DNA from 2 places in the Chromobacterium sp. LK11 genome. Region 1 is predicted to be linked to the other one. Evidence: predicted binding sites of a transcription regulator. Region 1 holds the regulator's gene; the other holds the start of a gene.

Region 1 (7,968 bases):
CGGTCCCGGCGCGGTGTTCTGGATGTGGCTGACCGCGATGCTGGGCATGGCCAGCGCCTTCGCCGAATCGACGCTGGCGCAGCTGTTCAAGACCAATCACCATGACGACACCTTCCGCGGCGGTCCGGCCTATTACATCCAGAAGGGCCTGGGGCAACGCTGGCTGGGCGTGATCTTCGCCCTGTGCCTGATCCTGGCCTTCGGCCTGGTGTTCAACGCGGTGCAGGCCAACTCCATCGTGGCGGCCACCGAGGGTGCTTGGGGCTGGAACCGCTATATGGTGGGCATCGCCCTGGTGGCGATGACCGCGCCCATCATTTTCGGCGGCGTGCGCTCGGTGGCGCGGGTGGCCGAGTGGCTGGTGCCGGTGATGGCGGCCATCTATCTGCTGATGACCTTCTACGTGTTGGCGGCGCATGCGGCCGAGCTGCCGGGTCTGATCGTGCTGATCGTCAAGAGCGCCTTGGGCCTGGAGCAGGCGGCGGGCGGCTTCGCCGGCTACGCGGTGAGCCAGGCGATGATGCTGGGCATCAAGCGCGGCCTGTTCTCCAACGAGGCCGGCATGGGTTCCGCCCCCAACGCGGCGGCGACGGCGACTTCGCGCCACCCGGCGAGCCAGGGCGCGATCCAGATGTTCGGCGTCTTCATCGACACCATGGTGATCTGCACCGCCACCGCCGCTATCATTCTGTTGTCCGGCGTGTACGACCAGGGCTTAAGCGGCGTGGCGCTGACGCAGAAGGCGATCGAATCGCAGTTCGGCCCGATCGGCGCGTCCTTCCTGGCGGTGGCGATGTTCTTGTTCGCCTTTTCCACCATCATCGGCAATTACGCTTACGCCGAGGGCAACGTCGAATTCATCCGCAGCAACAAGGGAATCTTGCTGGCCTTCCGCCTGATCGTGCTGGCGATGGTGATGTTCGGCGCGGTGGCCAGCCTGCCGCTGGTGTGGGACATGGCCGACTTCGCCATGGGCCTGATGGCCTTGATCAATCTGGTGGCCATCGTGCTGCTGTCGCGTTACTTCTTCATCGTGCTGAAAGACTACGAGCGTCAGCTGAAGCGGGGCGAGTCCACGCCGGTGTTCAAGGTGGCGGATTACCCGGAACTGGCGGCCAAGGTGGAAAAAGACATCTGGTAAGCCCAGGTCCGACACCGACAACAAACAGCCCGCGTTCAGACGCGGGCTGTTTTGCTGCGGGGCGGGCTCAAATGGTCTTGGAGTAGCGCGCCTGGGTGCGGCGCTCGCGCAGGTGCTTATCGAAGATCATCGCGATATTGCGGATCAGGAAGCGTCCTCTCGGCTCCACCATGATGAAGTCGCCGTCGAAGGACAGCAGGCCCAGTTGCTGGAACTCGCGAATCTGCGGCAGCTCCTCGGCGAAATATTCGGCGAAGTTGATGCCGTGAATCTCCTCCAGCGCTTCCACCGACAGCGAGAAGCGGCACATCAGGCCCTGGATGATGCTGCGGCGCAGGATGTCGTCGTTGTCCAGCGTCAGCCCGCGCAGCACCGGCAGGTGGCCGCTGTCCAGCGCCGCGTAGTAGCCGTCCAGGTCCTTGGCGCTTTGGCTGTAACAGGGGCCGACCTTGCCGATGGAGGACACGCCCAGGCCTATCATGTCGCAGTCGGCATGGGTGGAGTAGCCCTGGAAGTTGCGTTGCAGCCGGCCTTGGCGCAAGGCGGCGGCCAGTTCGTCGTCAGGCTTGGCGAAGTGGTCCATGCCGATGAACACGTAGCCGGCGTCGGCCAGGCGCTGCACCGAGTCCTGCAGGATGTCCAGCTTGGTTTCCGGCGACGGCAGCTCCGCCTCGTTGATGCGGCGTTGCGGCATGAACACGGTGGGCAGATGGGCGTAGTTGTACAAGGCCAGCCGGTCCGGTCCGATGGCGATCACCTTGTCCAGCGTGCGGCGCACCGATTCGCGAGTCTGCAAGGGCAGGCCGTAGATCAGATCGACGCTGACGGACTTGAAGCCGGCGTCGCGCGCGGCCTGGATCACCTCCAGCGTTTCCTCCTCGGACTGCACCCGATTCACCGCCCGCTGCACCTCCGGTTCGAAATCCTGGATGCCGACGCTGATGCGGTTGAAGCCGAGTGCGGCCAGTTTGAAGATTGTCTCCGCGCTGACTTTGCGCGGGTCTATTTCTATGGAATACTCCCCCTCCTTCAAGAACTCGAAATGAGTCTTGAGCAAGGTCATCAATCGTTCCAGTTGCGCGTCGGACAGGAAAGTCGGCGTGCCGCCGCCGAAATGCAGCTGTACCACTTGCTCGCGGCGGCCCAGACAGGAGGCGACCATCCGGACTTCCTTTTCCAGGTAGTCCAGGTACAAATCGGCTTTGCCGCTGTCCTTGGTGATGATTTTGTTGCAACCGCAGTAGTAGCAGATAGTGTTGCAAAATGGTATATGAGCGTACAATGATAAAGGTTTCCGGTTGGCGCCGATGCTGCGCTGCCGTAGCCAGTGGATGTAGTCTCTTTCGGCAAAACCCGGCGTAAAGCGATCCGCTGTCGGGTATGACGTATATCTAGGACCTGTCCCGTCGAGGCGCTCGATCAGAGCGCGGTCGAATTCAAAATGGGCAGGAGAAAATGGGTGGGTGGTCTTCATGTCGTATTTGGATGGCAAAACCTCTGGTGGACTGGTAAATTTGCGGAAATCCTGCGAATTTCGCTTTGATAAGGGTCAAGCTTCGTCGCAAGCTTGTACTAAACATGCCATGTCCGATCAGAACCATATCTCTTTGCATAACCTGAAGGTCTCCTGCTCCAACTGCAGCCTGAAGGAACTCTGTCTGCCTGTGGGGCTCAACCGCGAGGAACTGACCCAGCTCGACGCGGTGATCCGCCAAAGCCGCCGTCTGAAGCGCGGCGAGTATCTGTTCCGCAGCGGCGAGGGCTTCCGCTCGCTGTTCGCGGTGCGCACCGGCTTCTTCAAGACCAGCGTCGCCAGCCAGGACGGCCGCGAGCAGGTCACCGGCTTCCACATGTCCGGCGAACTGATGGGCCTGGACGGCATTTCCGCCAATGTGCACGGTTGCGACGCCATCGCGCTGGAGGACAGCGAGGTGTGCGAACTGCCGTTCAGCCGCATGGAGAGCCTGGGCCGCGAAATTCCCACCCTGCAGCACCATTTTTACCGGTTGATGAGCCGCGAGATCGTTCGCGATCAGAATGTAATGTTGCTATTGGGCAACATGAAGGCGGAAGAACGGCTGGCCGCCTTCCTGCTGAATCTGTCGCAGCGTCTGTCCACTCGCGGCTTCGCCGCCAATGATTTCATCCTGCGCATGAGCCGCGAGGAAATCGGCAGCTTCCTGGGCCTGAAACTGGAAACCGTCAGCCGCACGCTGTCCAAGTTCCAGCAGCAAGGCTGGATCACCGTCGATCACAAGCACATCCAGCTGGTGATGGTGGACGAGTTGAAGGCGCTGATTTCCGGCTGCGCCCACGCCAACGGGCATTGAGCGCGCAGCGCCGTATTGCTAAAGGCAGGCCATGGGCCTGCCTTTTTTCATGGGCTCGGGCTGCCGGCGATTTGCTGCAATAGCCGCGACAAGGGCGCTTCCTGCGGCCAGCCGGGCGGCACGGCGAAGCCGCGCGCCACTTCATGCCAGCAGCCGTCGGCGCCGGCTTGCAGTTCGGCCAGCAATTGCGGCGCCGCCGCCTCTTCCAGCTGCGCGCGCAATGCCGCCGCGGTGTGGGTCTGTTCGAAGCCAAGCCGCGCCGGCGCCAGCCAGCTGAGCCGGGGCAGCCAGGCCCAGCGCGAGTCCGCGTTCAGCGCCGGCCAGTCGCCGCGCAGCGGCCAGTATTGCCCGTACAGCGGCCGGGCGCCGGGCGGCGCTTGCGGCGAGGTGTCCCGGGCGTGGAACAGCCAGCCGCTGAGCCGGGCGCCGACCGCGCAGCCGTCGAAGCCCGCCGGCAGCATCGCTTGCGCCGCCGGGTGGCGGGACAGGCGCAGCTGGGTCTGCAGCTTGCGGGCTTTCAGCGCCCAGGCGTCGCGCAGGCTGGGGCCGGTCAGGGTGTCGGCGCTGCGGCCCAGTTGCAGGTAGAACTTGCTGGCGGCTTCCAGGTGCAGCGGCTGGCCGTCCAGGCGCAGCAGGAAGTCGAACTCGCCGACGGTGCGGCCGTCCGCGTCGCGCACCGGCAGATTGCTGGCGACCAGTTCGATGTGCGGCGCCAGGCGGAACCAGAACGACAGCAGCCGCTCGGCGTAATGGCCCAGGCGGCGGGTGGGCTGGCGCGCCAGCCAGTGCTGCAGCTCGGCGGGATCGGCGTCCAGCGCTTGCAGCAGCGCCGGGCCGTCGGCGCCCAGCAGCCGTTGCGGCGCGATGTCGGCGCCGCTGCGCCAAGGGGAGGGCGCGGAGAGCAGAAAAGCCAGATCGCGCACCGCCGGGTGCGCGTAGGGCAGGGGGAACGGCGGCTTATTCGCCATCCCGCTCGGGCGCGTCGCGGCGGACTTCGCCGTCGGCGGCGCGCTGCACCTGTTTGAGGAAGCCGCGCAGAATGTCGATCTCCTCGCGCAGCAGGCCGGCGCGGTTGAACAGGGTGCGCATCCGGCGCATCATGCGCTCGCTGTTGCGGCGGCGGAAGTAGCCTATCTTGTCCATGGTCTGTTCCAGGTGGCCGCAGAAGCCCTCCACCTCGCCCAGCGCCGCCGCGTCGCTGTCGGCGCGCAGGTAGTCGATGTCCACGCCGGTGTGGCTGAACAGCTCGTAGGTCATCACCTGCACCGCCATCGCCAGGTTCAGCGAGAAGTAGTCCGGGTTGCCGGGGATGGTGACCAGGCGGTTGCACTGCTCGACTTCTTCGATGGACAGGCCGAAGGTCTCGTTGCCGAACACCAGGGCCACCTGTTCGCCGGCCTGGGCGCGCGCGACCAGTTCCGGCGTGGTCTGGCGCGGGGTGGACAAGGGGGTGGTCAGTTCGCGGCGGCGGCTGGTCAGCGCGCAGGCGATGGTGACGTCTTGCAGCGCCTCGGCCAGGCTGGACACCACGGTGGCCTGCTCCAGGAGATCCACCGCGCCGGAGGCCAGCGTATTGGCTTCGTCGCTGGGAAACACTTTGGGTTCAACCAGATACAAGCGGCTCAGGCCCATGGTCTTCATCGCCCTGGCGGCGGAGCCGATATTGCCCGGATGGTTGGGGCGAGCCAACACCACGCGAATGTTTTTCAGAAAATCAGGTACTTGGGGTTTATTCATCAGCAGTTTCACATTAAAATAGCCGGCTTATCGAAAAGCCCGCGCGCCGTTTTGCGCGCAAGGCCAGCGCTTGCCGGATGGGCAGGCATGCCGCCTTGCCCGATTGCGCCGGGTTTTTCTTGTTCCTTAACCCAGATTGTTACTAGCAGGCGTCGCGTCATGTGGCGGACGTCTGTCATGGTTGAAAGTGTAGAGGCCGTCAATGCATCCGATGCTCAATGTCGCGGTGAAAGCCGCTCGCCGCGCCGGCAGTGTCATCCAGCGCGCGTCGCTGAATCTCGACGCGGTGCGCGTAGAGCGCAAGAAACACAATGACTTCGTGACCGAAGTGGACCGCGCCGCGGAAGAGTCCATCATCGCTTCCATTCTGGAAGCTTATCCCAAGCACGCGATTCTAGCAGAAGAGTCCGGCGCGAAAGGCATCGGTTCGTCGGAATACGAGTGGATCATCGATCCCATCGACGGCACTACCAACTTCCTGCACGGCCACCCGCAGTACGCGATCTCCATCGCGCTGGCGCACAAGGGCCAGGTGCAGCAAGCCGTGGTCTTCGACCCCAACCGCAACGATCTGTTCACCGCCTCGCGCGGCGTCGGCGCCTTCCTCAACGATCGCCGCATCCGCGTGTCCAAGCGCTTCATGATGAATGAGTGCGTGATCGCCACCGGTTTCCCGGTGTCCGACCAAAGCTATATCGACCAATACCTGGGCATGCTCAAGGACGTGCTGGCCAAGACCGCCGGCGTGCGTCGCGAAGGCGCGGCCTCGCTGGACCTGTGCAATGTGGCCTGCGGCCGCGTGGAAGGCTTCTGGGAGCTGAACCTCAAGCCCTGGGACATCGCCGCGGGCAGCCTGATCGTGCAGGAAGCGGGCGGCATCGTCACCGATCTGTCCGGCGAGCAGGGCTGGCTGGAGTCCGGCGACATCGTCGCCGCCAATCCGAAAGTGCTGGCGCAGCTGTTGCACACGCTGGCGCCGCATATTGGCAAATAAGCGCCGCCAGAGGGTTTTAGCGGTTAAGCGCATCACGGCGTCCCTGGGGACGCCGTTTTGGTTTGGAGCGTGATATGAAGCAGTTTTTGGGTTCGGTCGCCCTGGTGGTGGCGGATTACGACGAGGCCATCGCCTGGTATGTGGACAAGCTGGGCTTTGTCCTGCTGGAGGATGAGCATCAGGGCGAGGGCAAGCGCTGGGTGCGCGTGGCGCCGCCGGGGGCGAGCGAGTGCGCGTTGCTGCTGGCCAAGGCGAGCAATGCGCGGCAGCAGGCGGCGGTGGGCGCGCAAACCGGCGGCCGCGTCGGCTTCTTCCTGCATACCGACGATTTCTGGCGCGATTACCGCCGCATGGCGGCGGCGGGGGTCAGCTTTAGCGAGCAGCCGCGCGAGGAGGAATACGGCAGCGTGGTGGTGTTCGAGGATTTGTACGGCAACCGTTGGGATTTGCTGCAGTTGAAGTCCGACGTTTAAACGCCGGCTGGGCCCCGTTAACAACAAAGAGCCGCGCATTGCGCGGCTCTTTGTTGTTAACGTCGCCAAAAACCGCCGGCTCGTCGTCGGCAGCGGCTTGCGGCCGCGGCGGATAGGCGTCCGCTTCGTTCCAATCCAGATCCCAATCCAGATCCAGTTCGGCCAGCATGGCCTGGCGTCCGGCCTGGCGCTGTCCGGAGCGGCTTTGTCCGTGGGCCCCGCCTTTTTTCATGATGGGCGCGCAAGCGTGCGGATTGCGCGGTTTGATCGTGTGCATGGAATGCTCCTGTGCGTGAAGCCCGCTGCCGACAGCGGGCGGAAAACGGCGGCGCGGACGCCGCCGGGTAAATCAGTTGTGCACCATCAGGCTGGCCACCTTGGTGGTGATGATGTCCACCGCCGGATCATTGGCGCCGTGCGGCAGGATCACGTCGGCGAAGCGCTTGGTCGGCTCGATGAACTGGTTGTGCATCGGCCGTACCGTGGTCAGGTATTGCTCGATCACGCTGTCGGTGGTGCGGCCGCGCTCGGTGATATCGCGCTTGAGGCGGCGGATGAAGCGCACGTCGGAATCGGTGTCGACGAAGATCTTCAAGGACATCATGTCGCGCAGCGCGGCGTCGTACAGCGGGAACAGGCCTTCGATGACGATGACCGGCGCCGGCTGCACGGTGATGGTTTCCTCGGCGCGGGTGTGGTTGGCGAAGTCGTAGACCGGCATTTCGATGGCGCGGCCGTTGCGCAGATCGTCGATGTGTTCGATCAGCAGCGGCCAGTCGAAGGCTTGCGGGTGGTCGTAGTTGGTGGCCAGCCGCTGTTCGAAGGTCAGATGGCTCTGATCGCGGTAGTAATAGTCTTGAATGATCACTGCCGCCATCTCGGAGCCAATGGTTTCCAGCACTTGATTGGTCACCGTGGTTTTACCGCTGCCGCTGCCGCCTGCAACGCCGATGATGAACGGGGTGGTCATGAAACTATCCTTCTACGCGTAAAAATGATAAAAAAACGCGCCATTCTAATGAGTTATGGCGCGTCCTTCCACTCTAATTGCGACATCGGACGTTATTAGACGCGCTGACCTTCCGCTTGGGCGGCGCCGTACCACTCCCGCATCGCCGGCAAAGCCAGCAGACGGTCGACGTAAGCCTGCGACTGTTCCGGCAATTTGACGTTGTAAGTGTGGAAGCGGGTGGCGATGGGCGCGAAGAAGGCATCGGCGATGCTGAAGCCGCCGAAGATGAACTCGCCGTCCGCCTGGTGGCGCGGCAAATGCTCTTCCCACAGCGAGATGAT
Region 2 (7,968 bases), on a different contig from region 1:
TCCCGCTCTAGACCATCTGATCTCCGCCCTGAAAGTGCTGCCGGGCGTCGGGCCCAAGACCGCGCAACGGATGGCCTTCCATCTGCTGCAGCGCGACAAGAAGGGCGCGGACAAGCTGGCGCGCGCGCTGGACCGCGCGCTGACCCAGCTGACGCACTGCGAACGCTGCAACACTTTCAGCGAAACCCCGCTGTGCCCGATCTGCGCCGACGAAGAGCGTCGCCAGGATTTGCTGTGCGTGGTGGAGATGCCGGCGGACCTGCTGACGCTGGAGCAGGCCAAGTGCTTCGACGGCCTCTACTTCGTGCTGATGGGCCGCATCTCGCCGCTGGACAATGTCGGCCCGCGCGACATCAACCTGGACAAGCTCTTGGTCAGGGCGGCGGACGGCGCGGTGGAGGAGGTGATCATCGCCACCAATTTCACCGCCGAAGGCGAGGTCACCGCGCACATGATCGCCGAATTGCTGAAGGAGCGCGGCCTGAAGGTGACGCGCATCGCGCGCGGCATGCCGGTGGGCGGCGAGCTGGAGTACGTGGATCTGGGGACCTTGGCGCAGGCGGTGTACGAGCGCCGCGGCGTCGGCCAGTAACGGCGGGCCCGGCGGGGCAAAAAAAGCAGGCCGGACGAGCCGGCCTGTAACAGAGGAACATCTGAAGCAGTGGGATGGCCTGCCGCATGCGCGGCGGGCCGTCGCGTTTTTAGGACAGCGCCAGTTCGGCGGCCGCCTGCGCCGCCGGCTTGGCCGGGGCGTTGAAACGGTCCGCCAAGAAGGGCGTCACGTCCAGCGGCGGCGTCTCGCCGCGCACCAGCGCGTCCAGCATCACGCCGGTGATGGCCGAGGTCAGGATGCCGGTGCGGAAATGGCCGCAGGCGTTCAGGTAGCCGTCCACGCCCTGCATCGGCCCCAGGATGGGCAGTTCGTCCGGGGAGCCTGGGCGCAAGCCGGCCCAGCAGCGCTTGATGTTGATGTTCTTCATCTCCGGCAGGCAGCGGATCGCGCCCTTGACCAGGCCGGCGATTTCCGGATAGGTGTTGCTGACGTCGAAGCCCTTGTCCTCGGTGGTGCTGCCGATCAGGATCTCGCCGTTGTCCTTCTGCGCGATATAGCAGTCGCTGGTGGTGATGCAGCCGCGCAGCAGCTTGGGCATTTTCTCCGACAGCACGATCTGGCCCTTGACCGGTTTGACCGGAATGCCCACGCCGGTGGCCCATTGGCTCAGCTCGGCGGCCCAGGAGCCGGCGGCGTTGATCAGGGTGTGGCAGTGGAAGTCGCCGGCCTCCAGCGTGCGCACGCCGGTGACGCGCGAGCCTTGCTTGAGCACGCCGGTGACATTGGTGTTGAAGAACACGTCGACGCCGTTCTGGCGCGCCGCCTCGGTGTAGGCGTCGGTCAGGCGGAAGGGGCTGACCTGGTGGTCGCACAGGAATTCCAGCGCGCCGGTGGCCTCGTGGCTGATGTAGGGTTCGTTCTCGCGCAACTGGGCCTGGTCCACCCAGCGCACCTGGTCGGACAGGTGGGGAATCTGCGCGGCGATGTGTTCGGCGTAGAGCTGGTCTTCCTCGTCGTAGATCACGAACTTGAGCCCGGTTTCCTCGAACTTGAAGTCCATGCCGTGGTTTTCGATCAATTCCTGATGTAGGGCCGGGTACAGCGCGTTGGAGGCCAGCGCGAAATTGAAGAAGGATTCCGGCAGGATGTGCGGGGTGCTGGCGTCCACGGCGATGGCGGCGCCGGCCGCCTCGCGCTTGTTCTTGGCCGACGTCATGCGGAAGAAGATCACGCCGCAGCCCAGGCCCACCGATTCGCCTATCGCCCACAGGCCGCCGGCCGAAGCGCGAGAAGCGTTGCCGGGGCGCTTGGCGTCGATCAGCGCGATTTTCAGGTCTTTGCGTTTGGACAGCTGGTAGGCGCAAGAGGCGCCGATCACGCCGCCGCCGGCGATCACGATGTCGTATTGTCTGCTCATGGTCAGGCCTCTTCGGTTTCGGTTTGGAAGGCGGAGAACGGCAAGGGGTCCAGCGGGAAACGCGGCCGGATCCAGCCCACGTCCGCCTTGCCGGTGTGCTCGCGCAGACGGTCGCTGCAATAGCCGACGCACATCTTGCCCTGGCAGTCGCCCATGCTGACGCGGGTTCGCATCTTCAGGCTGATCAAGTCCTGCACGCCTTGCTCCAGCGCGGCGTCGATGTCCTTGCGCAGCGCGTTCTCGCAGCGGCAGATCACCGTGTCTTCCTGCGGCAGCGCCAGCTGTCCGCTGCCGCGCTGGGTGAAGCTGTCTATGCCCACGCGGAAGCGCAGCACCGCCTTCAGTTCCGCCAGGTAGCGCTGGCGGTTTTTCTCGGCCAGTTCGGCGCTGATCGCGCCGCGCTGCTTGAGGATGGACTGGGCGGCGATGCGGCCGCTCAGCATGGCGGCTTCGCCGCCGCGCAGTCCGCCGATGTCGCCGGCCAGGTGGATGTGGGCTTCGCTGCTTTGCTGCCAGCCGTTGATTTCCGGCTTGAGGAAGCCGTCGGCGTCGTAAGCGTGGCGCAGGCCCATTTGCTGGGTCAGCTGGGTGCGGGGTATGAAGCCGTAGCCCACCGCCAGGGTTTCCGTGGCCAGGCTGACCGCGCGGTTCAGGTCCGGCGTCCAGTTGTCGTCGTAAGGCGCGACGGTGACTTCCTGCACCTCTTGTTCGCCGGTGGCCTCCACCACGCCCCAGCCGTAGTGCAGCGGCACGCTGTGGCGCTTCAGGTAGGCCAGCATGCTCAGGCCGTCCAGGAACAGCTGCGGCTTGTTCAGCATGGCCAGGGTTTCCTTGGCGATGCGGCCGAAGGAGCTGGCCTCGTAGACGCCCTGGACGTCGGCGCCGGCGCGGTGCAATTGACAGGCCACCAGCGGCAGCAAGGGGCCGGTGCCGACGATGGTGGTGCGGCCCAAGGGCTTGACCACGCCGCTCTTGATCTGCAGCTGCAGGCCGCCCAGCATGATTACGCCGGGCAGGGTCCAGCCGGGGAAGGGCACGCTGCGCTCGTGGCAGCCGGCGGACAGCAGCAAGTGTTCGAAGTCTATCTTCTCGACTTTTTCCTGTTCATTCAGCGCGTATAGCCATTGGCCGGCTTCGCCGCCGACGACGCGGGTGTTCAGCTTGATCTCCACCGCGTGGCTGACTTGGGCAAACTCCGCGTGCAGGGCCTGCATCGCGTCGCGGTAGCGTTCGCCCAGATAGTCCAGGGTCACGCCCTGGCGCAGCGGCCCGCGGTACACCACGCCGCCCAGGCGCGAGGCTTCGTCTATCAGGGTGCAGGGCAGGCCGTGCTTGACCAGCTCGATGGCGGCGGCCATGCCGGCCGGTCCGCCGCCGACGATGATGGGGCGCGCGCTCATTGCAGGCCCTCCAGCTCGATGCGGTTGGCCGCGGTTTCCACGGTCATGCCGGGCTGCACCACGGTCTGGCAGGCGCGGCGCTTGTAGCGGCCGTCGATGCGCACCAGGCAGCAGTGGCACACCCCCATGCCGCAGTAGGAGCCCATGGTTTGCTGGCTGTCGTTGCGGCTGACGCGGCGCAAGCCGACGGCGTTGAGCACGCTGAGCACGGTCTCGCCCTGCGCGGCGGCGACGGTGTTGCCATTGATGTTGATGGCGATTTGATCTTCATTCAATTTCTGAATGTCATATTTTCTGTCTAAATTTGGCATCGAAATAGCTCGTTCTGGTTCTACTGACACGAAAGGGGCGCCGGATGACGCGCGGTGTGGACAGTCGCTTCCGGCCGCGAGCGATTTGGTCGCGTCTGATTTTGGTCAGACAATCAGGCGATGCGGCGATGACCGTGGCCTAATTATGATGAATCGCTTTTTAATTGTCGCAAGCATTGTTATCGCATTGTATGGGTACAGGCAATGTACAGATTACTGTGATCAGATGTATACAGATTGGCGACGACGGCAGGAGTGGGGCGAGCTATGACTGGGTAATTGTGATTTTAAAACAATGTGTTGAGATTATTTTGCGCGGCCATAGACCGTTGGGATAATGTATTTTTCTGTTATTTCAATGCGTATAGCATTTTCAAAACTGTGCATTATTTGATTATGATCAAATGGCTTAAAAAATGATGTCATCATCATTATTTTAGCCATTGGATATAGTGTGTTTCAGGACTTTTCTGTTTGAAACCAAGCGCTTGCCACGCTTGGTCGGCGGCGTTCAGGCCGGTTTGCGCGCGTCGCGGCCGGTTTCGCTCTGGCGCTCCTGATGCCAGGCTTCCAGGGCCTCTTCCGCGTTCAGAATGTGCTGCCGCAGGAAGGCGGCGGCGCTGACCGCGTCCTTGCGGCGGCACAGTTCGAGCATTTCGCTGTGCTCGCGATGGGCGCGATCGCTGAAATTGGTCAGCAGAATCTGCATTCGGGTGTAGCGGTCGGTGCGGTTGTGCAACTGCTCGATCAGCGCCAGGGTCTGCGGCCGGTTGGCGGCCTGGTACAGCGCCAGGTGGAAGCGTGAATTCAGAATGCCCCAGGCGCCGACATCCCGTCGGCGCAGCGCCTCCTCGAACTGCGCCAGCAGCGCGCCGGCCGCGTCCAGATCCGCCTGGGTCTGCCGCGGCACCGCCTCCAGCAACATATCGCATTCCAGCAGCACTCTCACTCGCAACAATTCCAGCACTTCCGGCAAGGACAGCTGGGCGATCACCGCGCCGCGCCGTTCGGTGATGGCCACCAATCCTTCGGCCTCCAGTTGCCGCAGCGCTTCGCGCAGCGGCACCCGGCTGACGCCCAGCTCCTTGGACAGCGCCTCCTGGCGCAGTTGCGTGCCGGCCGGCCACTCTCCCAGCAGGATGCGCTGACGCAGCGTGTCGGTGGTGGTGGCGGTGAGGGTTTGGCGCGGTGCTGTGGTTCGGGGCATGGCGGTGTCGGCGGTTGCAATCCTCAAATTATCACAGGCGCGGGGAGGGCGGGCAATGGCTGCGGCAACGGCGGCGAGGCCGACGCGCTTCGCGCTCATGTCTTGATTTTGTATTCAATTATTGCTGATTTTGCTTGGGGAAAAGATGATTTTTTCAGTCTTTGTCGTGCTGCAATGCAAGGTGATTAAAATGCAACAATGCATAAATATTTGATTTTATTGATTAATAAATTATTTTTGATATAAATCAAAGCCATTTCTTTGCTGCGGTTAGTGTGCGTCGTGCCTTGAAAATTGTATTCAAAAAACGACGAGGTTAGAGTGGCTCCATCACAAGCGAGGAGCAAGATCATGGCGGTGAGCGAATTCGAATGTCTCGATGGCCATACCTGCGGCAACCCGGTGCGGCTGGTGGCGAACGGCGGCCCGCGGCTGGAAGGGGAGACGCAGGCGGAGAGGCGGCTGGACTTCATCCGCCGCTATGACTGGATACGCACCGGCCTGATGTTCGAGCCGCGCGGCCACGCGCAGATGTCCGGCGCCTTCCTGTATCCGTCGACGCGGGAGGACTGCGACATCGCGGTGCTTTACATCGAGACCAGCGGCTGCCTGCCGATGTGCGGCCACGGCACCATAGGCGTGGTCACCATGGCGCTGGAGCACGGCCTGGTGACGCCGGCAACGCCCGGGGTGCTGAACCTGGACACGCCGGCGGGCAAGGTGGCGGCGCAGTACCGGATGGAGGGCGACAAGGTCGCCGCGGTGACGCTGACCAATGTGCCGTCCTTTCTCTATCTGCGGGACGTGGAGGCTGAGGTGTCGGCGCTGGGGCGCTTGCGGGTGGACATCGCCTACGGCGGCAATTTCTATCCCATCGTCGAGACGCAGCCGGGCTATCGCGACATGGCGGATTACTCGCCGGCGCAACTGGTGGCGATGGGGCGCGAGCTGCGCGAATACCTGAACCGGCATTACGACATCGTCCATCCGCTGGACCCGAACATCCGCGGCGTCCGCCATTGCCAGTGGACCGGCGCGGCCAAGAGCGCCGGTTCCAGCGGCGCCAACGCGGTGTTGTACGGCGAGTCGGCGCTGGACCGCTCGCCGTGCGGCACCGGCACCTCGGCGCGGCTGGCGCAACGCCATGCGCGCGGCCTGCTGGCCGTGGGCGAGGACTTCGTCCACGAGAGCCTGATCGGCAGCCAGTTCGTCGGCCGCGTGCTGGCGGAGACCCGGGTGGGCGATTACCCGGCCATCGTGCCCTCGGTGCAGGGCTGGGCGCGCTTCACCGGCTACAACCGAATCCTGCTGGACGACGCCGACCCCTATGTCCACGGCTTCGAGGTGGCCTGAGATGAGCGCTCGCGTCATTGTCGTCGGCGCCGGCGTGGTGGGCATCGCCACGGCGCTGCAATTGAGGCTGGCCGGCCTCGAGGTGCTGTTGCTGGACCGCGGCGAGCCGGCGCGGGAAACCAGCTACGGCAACGCCGGCGCGCTGGCGGTCAGCGACGTGATCCCGCTGGCCGAACCCGGCGTCTGGCGGCGGCTGCCCGGCTGGCTGCTGGACCCGCTGGGGCCGCTGGCGGTGCGCTGGCGCTATCTGCCGACGCTGGCGCCGTGGCTGACGCGCTTCGCGCTGGCCAGCCGCCCGGCCAGGGTGGCGGCGCTGACCCGCGCGCTGGCGGCCTTGCTGAACCGCGCCGCCGCCGACTACGCGCCGCTGGTGGAGCTGGCCGGGCTGGAGGGCATGTGGCGGCGCCACGGCGCGCTGACCTTGTACCGCGACGCCGCCGAGCTCGAGCAGGCTTTGCCGGCCTGGCGGCGAAAGGCCGAGCACGGCGTGGCCTGGCAGGCCTTGGACCAGGCGGCGGCCCAGGCCTGCGAGCCGGCGCTGCGCGACGGCTGGGCGCGCGCGGTCAAGGTGGCGGACTGGTCACATGTCGACGATCCCTATCTGTTCAGCCGCGGCCTGTTCGACGCCTTCGTCGCCGCCGGCGGCGGTTTCGAGCAAGCGGAGGCGACGGCGCTGAGCGAGCGCGGCGGCAAGGTGGACGGCGTGGTCTGCGCCGACGGCCGCACGCTGGCGGCCGGGGAGGTGATCGTCGCCGCCGGCATCTGGAGCGACCGCTTCACCCGCCAGTGCCGCTACCGGGTGCCGCTGGAAAGCGAGCGCGGCTATCACGTCAACCTGCCCAAGGCCGGCGTGGCCTTGCGCCATTTCATCCAGTGCGCCAGCGAAAGCTTCGTGATCCTGCCGCTGGCCGACGGCGGCCTGCGGCTGGCCGGCACCGTGGAGCTGGCGCACCGCGACGCGGCGCCGGACTGGCGCCGCGCCGAGATACTGCTGGACAAGGCACGGCGCATCGTCGGCGATTTTTCCACCGACGGCATGACGCTGTGGATGGGCAATCGGCCGTCGCTGCCGGACACCGTGCCGGTCATCGGCCCGGCGCCGGACCGCGCCGGCCTGTATTTCGCCTTCGGCCACGGCCATCTGGGCCTGACGCTGGCCGCCACCACCGGCGCGCTGCTGCGCGACATGGTGTTGCGGCGCCCGTCCGGCCTGGACGTGCATCCTTACCGACTGGCGCGTTTTTAGAGCGTGTTTACGATCTGCCGCGCCGCGGCCTCTCCGCGCCGGCGGCCTCGACGCCGCCGGTCACCCACCCGAAGCAGAGGAGAAACGTCATGCAAGCAAGATCGCCACGGTTGCCGAGCGCAACCCAGGTCGTCGCGGTGATGGCCGGTTTCATCGCCATCATGTTCCTGTTCCTCAATGTGCTGGACCTGCCGATCCAGCTGGCCTTGTTCAGCAGCTGGTTCCTGGTGATAGGCCTGGGCAACTGGTTGGGCCGCAGTTACGACGATATGCAGCAGGGCCTGATCCAGGGCATCTACAACGGCATGGTGGCGGTGCTGGTGCTGATCACCGTCGGCGCCTTGATCGGCACCTGGATCGCCGGCGGCGTGGTGCCGGCCATCATCTACTACGGCCTGGCCATCATGAGCCCGCAGATTTTCCTGGCCGCAGCCTTCATCATCTGCATGCTGACCTCGCTGGCCACTGGCACCTCTTTCGG

Evidence for each region. The regulator FNR, encoded in region 1, switches genes on or off when oxygen is low (the NO sensors DNR and NnrR bind a similar motif). The targets are predictions, from matches to a motif close to TTGATNNNNATCAA.
Region 2: the regulator FNR is predicted to act here: its motif matches at 5,126-5,139, upstream of VK98_RS01725 (4-hydroxyproline epimerase).

The regions. Positions count from the first base shown of each region.
Region 1 is NZ_LDUR01000011.1:82,693-90,660, forward strand. It holds gene VK98_RS07450 (sodium:alanine symporter family protein) at 1-1,141, shown strand, start outside; gene hemN (oxygen-independent coproporphyrinogen III oxidase) at 1,209-2,615, opposite strand; gene fnr (fumarate/nitrate reduction transcriptional regulator Fnr) at 2,725-3,471, shown strand; gene VK98_RS07465 (DUF1853 family protein) at 3,519-4,439, opposite strand; gene VK98_RS07470 (RNA methyltransferase) at 4,429-5,208, opposite strand; gene VK98_RS07475 (inositol monophosphatase family protein) at 5,411-6,202, shown strand; gene VK98_RS07480 (VOC family protein) at 6,277-6,675, shown strand; gene udk (uridine kinase) at 7,025-7,645, opposite strand; gene VK98_RS07490 (glutathione S-transferase family protein) at 7,741-7,968, opposite strand, start outside.
Region 2 is NZ_LDUR01000003.1:74,910-82,877, reverse strand. It holds gene recR (recombination mediator RecR) at 1-592, shown strand, start outside; gene hcnC (cyanide-forming glycine dehydrogenase subunit HcnC) at 702-1,970, opposite strand; gene VK98_RS01740 (NAD(P)/FAD-dependent oxidoreductase) at 1,973-3,370, opposite strand; gene VK98_RS01735 ((2Fe-2S)-binding protein) at 3,367-3,645, opposite strand; gene VK98_RS01730 (GntR family transcriptional regulator) at 4,193-4,888, opposite strand; gene VK98_RS01725 (4-hydroxyproline epimerase) at 5,240-6,241, shown strand; gene VK98_RS01720 (FAD-binding oxidoreductase) at 6,243-7,487, shown strand; gene nhaC (Na+/H+ antiporter NhaC) at 7,577-7,968, shown strand, end outside.